Regions from separate parts of the Nonomuraea sp. NPDC059023 genome, predicted to be linked through region 1. Evidence: riboswitches for the same ligand, from Rfam matches in the RefSeq annotation. Region 1 holds a riboswitch; each other region holds the start of a gene.
What was found. A riboswitch is a leader RNA that binds a small molecule or an ion and turns the genes downstream of it on or off. The one in region 1 is predicted to bind cobalamin.
Positions count from the first base shown of each region.

Region 2: another riboswitch for cobalamin. It lies ahead of ACFWYW_RS22445 (CoA-acylating methylmalonate-semialdehyde dehydrogenase); the one in region 1 lies ahead of ACFWYW_RS44680 (ABC transporter substrate-binding protein).
Region 3: another riboswitch for cobalamin. It lies ahead of ACFWYW_RS09565 (ribonucleoside-diphosphate reductase subunit alpha); the one in region 1 lies ahead of ACFWYW_RS44680 (ABC transporter substrate-binding protein).
Region 4: another riboswitch for cobalamin. It lies ahead of ACFWYW_RS49250 (ABC transporter substrate-binding protein); the one in region 1 lies ahead of ACFWYW_RS44680 (ABC transporter substrate-binding protein).

Region 1 is NZ_JBHYIO010000037.1:74,260-76,451, forward strand. It holds gene ACFWYW_RS44670 (hypothetical protein) at 1-251, shown strand, start outside; gene ACFWYW_RS44675 ((2Fe-2S) ferredoxin domain-containing protein) at 284-667, shown strand; cobalamin riboswitch at 726-922, shown strand; gene ACFWYW_RS44680 (ABC transporter substrate-binding protein) at 1,054-2,192, shown strand, end outside.
Region 2 is NZ_JBHYIO010000012.1:257,535-259,726, reverse strand. It holds gene metE (5-methyltetrahydropteroyltriglutamate--homocysteine S-methyltransferase) at 1-491, opposite strand, end outside; cobalamin riboswitch at 638-811, opposite strand; cobalamin riboswitch at 877-1,049, shown strand; gene ACFWYW_RS22445 (CoA-acylating methylmalonate-semialdehyde dehydrogenase) at 1,192-2,192, shown strand, end outside.
Region 3 is NZ_JBHYIO010000004.1:298,557-300,748, forward strand. It holds gene ACFWYW_RS09560 (Bug family tripartite tricarboxylate transporter substrate binding protein) at 16-942, shown strand; cobalamin riboswitch at 967-1,168, shown strand; gene ACFWYW_RS09565 (ribonucleoside-diphosphate reductase subunit alpha) at 1,281-2,192, shown strand, end outside.
Region 4 is NZ_JBHYIO010000045.1:30,946-33,137, reverse strand. It holds gene ACFWYW_RS49260 (fumarate reductase/succinate dehydrogenase flavoprotein subunit) at 1-325, shown strand, start outside; gene ACFWYW_RS49255 (PepSY domain-containing protein) at 360-971, opposite strand; cobalamin riboswitch at 1,098-1,220, shown strand; gene ACFWYW_RS49250 (ABC transporter substrate-binding protein) at 1,260-2,192, shown strand, end outside.

The DNA.
Region 1 (2,192 bases):
GGACGACCTACACCGTCGACACCTGGGGCGGCCACGGCGGCGCCGTACTGTCGCACATGAACCTCACCGCACAGGCGTTGCGTATCAAGAGAGAGAGCCCCAACTGCAGCGGCGACACCCCCAAGCCCTGGTGTGTCGGCGTCGACTTTCCCACTCCGATCGGCCGGAGCGTCCGGCTGATCTCGCTGAACCCGGTCATGATCCCCGCCTGCTACTCCTGGCGTGCCGGTGGGGGCGGCGAGCGCTGCTGAGTCACACCCTGTCGTACTCATGAAAGGAATCCGTGAAAAGGATCACCGTGTGCCGGGACTGCTGCTGCGGCAGCGTCCGGAAGGTGCCCGCCCTCGACCATGACGAGCAGATCCGCCGGCTGGCGGAGGTCTCCGACGTCCGCGTCACCGACTGCCTCGACGTGTGCGACCAGGCCAACGTCGTCATCGTGCAGCCGACGCCGGAGGGGCGGGCCGCCGGCGGTCGTCCGGTGTGGCTTGCGCTGGTCAACGACGAGGGCGCCACCACGGACGTCGCCGACTGGATCAGCGCCGGCGGCCCAGGACTGGTCCCGCTGCCGCCCATCCTCGAACTGCACCGCTTCACACCGCCTCGACGTCTTCGCCCACGGGCATCGGACCGGACCGAGCTCATTGCGTTTCTTGGAGAGTCCTAGTCGTGCACGAGGAATCGTGGGCTGGTCAAGGCCGGTTCCCCTCGACACGGCTTCGCCCGGATAAGTCCTGAAGACGTGTGCGACGATATCGGCGTAGGCGACGGCGGAACGAGGAAGCCGGTGTGAATCCGGCGCGGTCCCGCCACTGTGATCGGCGAGCGTGCCCCGACAATGCCACTGCCTCTCGTGGGTGGGAAGGCCGGGGTAGGCGCTGACCCGAGAGCCAGGAGACTCACGCGGTCGCCTCCTCGAGAAATTGGGGCGGATCTCCCCAAGAGAGGATGGACCGTGAGCACGACCGTCTCCCTCCTGGAGCGCCGCCCCCTCGCACGCCGTGATCGCTGTCGAGGAATGGCGGTCGCGGCCTTCCCCTCCAGGAGAATCCGTTGGGTTTCTTTCGCCCTGTCGGCGGAGCACTGCTCGCCCTCGCGCTCGTCACCGGCTGCGCGGGTACGGCCCAGCCCGTCAGGCCATCGGCCGCCGCCGACGGCCGCTGCGTCACCGCCTATGACCCGGCCAAGGACTACTTCCCGGCCAAGCAGACGCTGAAGCACGCCGGCAACTTCACCCTCACCTACGCCAGGCACTACCAGACGATCACCGTCAAGCAGCCCACACCCGGTGCCAAGCCGGAGACGTACGTGCTGCTGCGCTGCGGCACGCCCGACCCGAAGGTGGCCGGGGCCACCGTGGTCGAGACCCCCATCGAGTCGCTGTATTCGGCCTCCACCACACACCTGCCCTTCGTCACGGAACTCGGCGTGCTCGACCGGCTCAAAGGCGTGGCCTCCGCCGGGTTCATCACCTCGGCACAGGTGCTGGCGAAGGTGAAGGAGGGCGCCATCACCGAGTACGCCAAGGGTCAGGAGGTCGACACCGAGAAGGTCATCGCCGCCAAGCCGGGCGTGCTGATGACCGGCGGCACCGAGGACAAGGCCTACGGCCCATTGCGCCAGGCAGGTGTCAAGATCGTCGCCAACGCCGAGTGGCTGGAGAGCTCCCCGCTGGGCCGCGCCGAATGGATCAAGCTGATGGCCGCGCTGACCGGCACCGAGCAGCAGGCGACCCAGGTGTTCGACAAGATCGAGAGCGACTACCGGGCGCTGACGGGCAAGGTCAAGGCGGTCACGCCGGTGACGGTGCTGCCCGGCCAGATGTACGAGGGTCAGTGGTCGATCGCCAACGGCGGCAGCTACGTCGCCCAGCTGATCAAGGACGCGGGTGGCAGCTACGCCTGGGCCGACACCCCCGGCCCCGGCAGCAGCACGCTGGACCTGGAGGCGGTGCTGGCCAAGGCCAAGGACGCCAAGGTCTGGCTCGCGACCGCCGCTGAGTGGAAGGGCCTATCGGACGTGGAGAAGGCCGACCCGCGCTACGCCAAGTTCGCCGCCTTCACCTCGGGCGAGATCTGGTCGTCGAACAAGGCGCTCGGACCCGGCGGCGGCAACGACTTCTACGAACGCGGCGTCGCCCGCCCCGACCTGATCCTCGCTGACCTGGTCGCCATCCTCCACCCCGACCTCGC
Region 2 (2,192 bases), on a different contig from region 1:
GTGACGGGGCCGAGCACGACCGGGCGCGGGTTGTGGCCCTGCAGCAGGGCCTCGGTCAGTTCGGCGGCCTGCTTGCCGGGGTTGGCGGTGAAGACGGTGTCAGGGCCGAGCTCGGGGACCAGGTAGTGGTAGTTGGTGTCGAACCACTTGGTCATCTCCAGCGGCGCCACGTCCTGGGTGCCGCGGGCCATGGCGAAGTAGCCGGCCAGCGGGTCGGCCTCCACGGCCGCCCGGTGCCGCTCGGGGATCGCGCCGACCATGACGGTGGTGTCCAGCACGTGGTCGTACAGCGAGAAGTCGCCGGAGGGGACTTCGCCGAGGCCGGCGTCGGTGAGCTCACGCCAGGCGGCGCGGCGCAGGCCGGCGGCGGCGGCTTCCAGCTCGGCGGCGGTGATCCGGCCCGCCCAGTAGCCTTCGACGGCCTTCTTCAGTTCGCGGCCGGGTCCCTGGCGGGGGTAGCCGTACACGGTGGCGAGCGAACGCTCGGTCACGGAACTCTCCTTCGCGAGTCACGGGGAACATCCCCGGCGTTCGAGCGAAGGCACGGCCCAGGCGCGGGCACACTTCTGGCCCGCGTGGTCGCCCAGCCCTCCCTCGAGGCCGTCCGATGCACCGCGCGCGGGGTGCGCGCGGGCAGTGGCAGGTCTTCGGACTCGCGGGCGCGTCGCACATGCCTACTGGCCGTCGCTTCCCCGGCCCCGGGGGCCGAGTGCTGGTGACGGCGGTCGTTCCCACTCACCGCTGCGGGGCAGTCCCGGATTCGCACCGGGTTCCCTCTTACGACGCCTCGCCTGGCTGACGGGGCGAACCAACTGCGACCCCCACCCTAAGCCAAGGGAAGCCGGCACTGGACTTACTAGGACGTCCAACTATATTTTCAACAGGAACGCTCGCGGTGCAGGGAAGCTGGTGTGAATCCAGCACGGTCCCGCCACTGTGACCGGGGATGTGCGTCATCGCTCGACAGTGCCACTGGCGAAAGCCGGGAAGGCCGGATGACGTGCGCTGATCCGGGAGTCAGGATACCGGCCGCGAGTTCTGGCATGTGTTGTCCACGAGGATGGAGCGAACACGCATGGCACCGGAACGCGCCCGCGGCCCAGGTGATCCGATGGCGACGGCGGTCACTCACCTCTGACCTGCCCTCCTTTGCATGCCCATCCTCGGGTCCACCTGGCGAAAGCAGGCTCCATGATCCGTGAACTGTCCCATTTCATCGGCGGCAAGCACGTCCCCGGCATCTCGGGCACCTTCGGCGACGTCCACGACCCGAACACCGGAACCGTCCAGGCCAGAGTCCCGTTGGCCACTCCGGACGAGACCAGGGCGGCCATCTCCGACGCCGCCGAAGCCCAGGCGGCCTGGGCGGAGTGGAATCCGCAGCGCCGCGCCCGCGTGCTGCTGAGGTTCCTGCACCTGGTCGAGGCCGAACGCGACACCCTGGCCCGGCTACTGTCGTCCGAACACGGCAAGACCGTCGCCGACGCCGACGGCGACATCCAGCGCGGCCTGGAGGTGGTCGAGTTCGCCGCGGGCATCCCCCACCTGCTCAAGGGCGAGTTCACCGACAACGCGGGCAGCGGGATCGACGTCTACTCCATGCGCCGGCCGCTGGGGGTGGTCGCGGGGATCACGCCGTTCAACTTCCCCGCCATGATCCCGCTGTGGCAACTGGCCCCCGCCGTCGCCTGCGGCAACGCCTTCGTGCTCAAACCGTCCGAGCGTGATCCATCAGTTCCGGTACGGCTGGCCGAACTGCTCACCGAAGCCGGCCTCCCACCCGGTGTACTGAACGTGATCCACGGCGCCAAGGACGCTGTCGACACCCTGCTGACCGACGACAGGGTGACCGCGATCGCCTTCGTCGGCTCCACCCGGGTCGCCGAGCACGTCTACACGACCGCCACCGCGCACGGCAAGCGCGCCCAGTGCTTCGGCGGCGCCAAGAACCACCTGATCGTCATGCCCGACGCCGACCTGGACCAGGCCGCGGACGCGCTGATCGGCGCCGGCTACGGCTCGGCGGGCGAACGCTGCATGGCCATCTCGGTGGCCGTCCCCGTGGGACAGGCGACCGCGGACGCGCTGCGGGAACGGCTGGTGGCCAGGATCGGCGAGCTGCGCCTGGGCCGCAGCGACGACCCCGGCGCCGACTTCGGCCCGCTGGTCGGCTCCGACGCCCTGCGGCGCGT
Region 3 (2,192 bases), on a different contig from region 1:
TCGGGGAGGGGCATCATGCGGCGTCGGCAGTTCTTCGCACTCGGGCTCGGCCTGGCCGCCTGTGCCTCCGGATGCGCCACCGCGGGTGGCGGCGCGCACGGCCTCGGCCCCGTCGGCGTCGTCCCCGGCGGTGAGCGATGGGCCCCGGTCGCGCAGGCTCTCTACCGCACCCTGCGCAGGACCGGCTACCCCGCCACCGGCACGGGCGGCACGACCACGGTCACCGTCACCGGCCTGCCCGCGCTGGCCGCCGCCGAGCTGAACGACCAGCGCCCCATGCACGTCACCACCACGCCGCTGGCCAGGCTCACCGGCAACGTCGAGGTGCTGGTGGTGCCGGCCAACTCGCGGCTCAAGGACTTCGACGCCTTCGCCGCCCACCTGCTGGCCCAGCCGGAGCGCACCTACCTGGCCGGCGGGCCCCTGGGTGAGCCCGATCACCTGCTGTTCGGCCTGGTCGCGCAGGGGCTCGGCGTGGACGTCAGGAAGATCGACTACACCGGCTACCCGGGCGCCCAGGAGGTGGCGGCGGCCATGCAGGGCGGCAAGGTCGCGGCGGCCACCGGGCGGCTGCGCGACTGGCGGGCCCGGCTCGACTCCGGCCGGATCAGGCCGCTGGCCGTCTCCTCGGCCGCCCGGGTCCCCGGCGTCGATGCCCCGACGCTCCTGGAGTGCGGGGTGCGGGTCGACTTCGCCGACTGGTGCGCGGTGGTCGGGCCCGCCGCGATGGACGGCGAACGGCGGGGCGCCGCGGTGCGCATGATGGAGGACGCGACCCGGTCGGCGCCGTGGCACGAGGCCTGCCGTAACGGGGGCTGGGAGGCCATCCCGCTCAGCGGCGACGACTTCGCCACGTGGCTGGCCACCGAGTCCGCCCGTACCCGCAGAGTACTCCGTGAACTCGGCATGCTCGACACGCCGAGCACAACATACCGGGGATAGTTGCGGGATCGGCCACTAGATGTAGGATCCTGCACTGTCGCTGGTTCGCCTCCCCGGAGGCGGAGCAAAAGGGAACCTGGTGCGATTCCAGGGCTGCCCCGCAGCGGTAAGCGGGAACGACCGCCGTCATGAGCACTGGACCCAGGTCCGGGAAGCGACGGCCAGTAGGACTCACGCGTTGAGACGCCCGCGAGCCCGAAGACCTGCCAGCGGTTGTCTTGTCCATTGGGCCTCGAGGGAGGGCCCGGGGGCTGCGCGGCCGGGGGATCTCCGTGCTTGCCGCGTGCGCTCTCGCGTGCCTTCGCAGGGGGAAAGCTCGCTCGCGAGGAGTGTTGCACGTGACGCAGATCGTTGAGATGGATCGGCGGCTGGCCATCGAGGAGGCGGCGGCGCGCGTGATCGCCGACCCGGCCAACTCCCGGGTCGCCGCGCGGCTGCTGGCCGAAGAGATCGCCGACGAGGCGGCCGGCCACGGTGTCCGCTCGTTCTCGGACTCCATCGCCGCCACGCACGCGGCCGGGCTGATCCAGGACGCGCTCGCCGACTTCGTCCGGCGAAATCGTGAACAGCTGGACGCGCTCATCGACGCCGACGCCGACGAGCGGTTCGAGTACTTCGGCCTGCGCACGGTCTACGACCGCTACCTGCTGCGCCACCCCGAGAGCCGCAAGGTGCTGGAGCGCCCGCAGCACTTCATGCTCCGCGTCGCCTGCGGCCTGTCCCAGACGGTCGGCGAGGCCGCCGAGCTGTACGCGTTGATGTCGACTTTGTCCTATCTGCCGTCTTCTCCCACGTTGTTCAACTCCGGCGCCCGCCGGCCGCAGCTGTCGTCGTGCTTCCTGCTGGACTCGCCCCGGGACGAGCTGGAGTCCATCTACGACCGGTACGGGCAGGTCGCCCGCCTGTCCAAGTACGCCGGTGGCATCGGCATCTCCTGGACCCGGGTCCGCTCGCGCGGATCGCTCATCAAGGGCACGAACGGGCACTCCAACGGCATCGTGCCGTGGCTGCGCACGCTGGACTCCTCCGTCGCCGCCGTCAACCAGGGCGGCCGGCGCAAGGGCGCGGCCTGCGTCTACCTGGAGACCTGGCACGCCGACATCGAGGAGTTCCTGGAGCTGCGGGAGAACACCGGTGAGGACGCCCGTCGTACCCACAACCTGAACCTCGCCAACTGGGTGCCGGACGAGTTCATGCGCCGCGTGGAGTCCGACGGCATGTGGTCGCTGTTCGACCCCAAGACGGTCCCG
Region 4 (2,192 bases), on a different contig from region 1:
CGCCGACCCGCTGGTCAGGGCCGCCGCCCTGGAGTCGTCGGCCGGTGCGGGCGGGCCGCTGGTGGCGGCGGCCGTACAGGCGATGGACGACCCGCGGTGGCAGGTGCGGGTGGGCGCGGCCCGCGCGCTCGCCGCCGACCGCGCCAGCGCGCTGCCGCCGCTCGTGGCGGCGCTGTCGGACGAGAACCTCGACGTGCGCAAGGCGGCCGTGCTGGCGCTGACCCGCTGGGCCGGCACGGCGGCAGCGGGCGCGGCGCTGGAGGCGGCGCTGGGCGATCCGGACGCCGACGTGCGCGCTTACGCGCGACGGGCGCTGGCCGGGTAGCGCCGCCACGCCGCCTCTCCATCCCTCAGGCCGGTCAGCCGGTCGATTCCGGCTCGGCCGACGGCGAGACCACGCTGCCGTCGTCCGCGTTGACCTTGACCTTCGCCTTGGTGCCGTCGGCGGCGGTCACGTCGGCCTCCCAGACCACCGTGCCGTTGTCCCTGTCCAGGGACAGCTCGGTGATCTTGCCGTCCGGGTACTCGCCGGCGACCTTCTCCGCGGCGTCGGAGTAGCTGGTCTTGGCCGCCTCGGCGCGCGCCTTGTGCTTGGCCTTCTCCGCGTCGTCGTCGGCCTCCGCGGACGGCGTGCCGACGACCTTCCAGGTCATCGCGTCGACCCGGACCTTGCTCTCGGCGCCGTCCGCGCCGATGACGGTGACCTTCCACACGCCGTTGTCGGAGTCCAGGCCGGTGACCGTACCTTCGACGGAGGCCAGCGCGGCCTCGCCCGCCTTCTTGATGTCGTCGGCACCGGTACCGGCGCCCGGCGAGCCCATGTCGCTGGGATCGGCCGGCGGTGTGGCAGGACTCTGGACGGCGAGGCCGGCGGTGTTCTGGGCGCCCCCGGAACCGCAGGCCGCGATCGTGAACAGCGCGGCGGCGGCCGCGGCCGCGCGAATAGCGTACTTCTTAGAATTTTCCCCCATGACGTGCACGCTGCCCCGAATATCTCCTAGGCATTCCCGCAGGTCAGTAGATCATGAAGACGTACGGCCGGGCGGGCAGCGCTCCGGATATGCCACGATAGATCCCGAAATAGGCGACGGCGGATCGAGGAAGCCGGTGTGAACCCGGCGCGGTCCCGCCACTGTGATCGGCGAGCGAGCCCCGACGAAGCCACTGCCCCCGCGGGCGGGAAGGCCGGGGTGAGCGTTGACCCGAGAGCCAGGAGACTCACGCGGTCGCCACCTCACGACCTTGGGGCGGATCTCCCCATGAGAGGAACGGTGGACGGCATGTCCTTCCCCGCGAGCCCGCGCGCGCTCGTACCCCTGCTCGTCGCCTCGGCCCTGCTGGCCGGCTGTGCGAGCACCCCCGCACCCGCCGCCGAGCAGGCGGCCGGAGCCCCCGCCGGATTCCCCGTCACCGTCGTGAGCTGCGGCGTCAGCACCACCTACGAACGGCCGCCCCGCCGGGCCGTCGCGCTCAACCAGCACGCCACCGAGATCATGCTCGCGCTCGGGCTGGAGAAGTCGATGGCGGGCACCGCTTACCTCGATGACGCGATCTTGCCCGAGTACAAGGCGGCATATGACCGGATCAAGGTACTGGCCAAGGAGTACCCCTCCTTCGAGGCGTTGCTCTCGGCCGAGCCGGACTTCGTCTACGGCGGCTTCGAGAGCGCCTTCGACGCCAAGGAGGGCCGCGGCCGGGACGTGCTGGCCAAGTCCGGCATCGACACCCACGTCAACTCCGAGGAGTGCCCGAACGGCCCGGTCACCGCGGCCCAGGCCGAGGAGGAGATCCGTACCATCGGCCGCGTCTTCGGCGTCGGCGAGCGCGCGGAGCGGCAGGTCACCGCCATGCGCACCGTCCTGGACGGCGTCAAGAAGAAGCTCGGCGACGTCGAGCCGGCCAAGGTGTTCGTCTACGACTCCGGCGACAAGACCGCCTTCACCGCGGGCGGCGCCGGGATCGGCAACGAGATGATCAAGCTGGCCGGCGGCGCCAACCTCTTCGCCGACCTGCCCAAGGCCTGGGGAAACGTCTCCTTCGAGCAGGTCGCCGAACGCGCGCCCGAGATCATCGTCATCTACGACTACGGCCAGACCACGGTCGAGGCCAAGAAGAAGTTCCTGCTGGCCAGCCCGGCGCTCAAGGACGTGCCCGCGATCAAGAAGCAACGATTCGCCGTGCTGCCCCTGTCG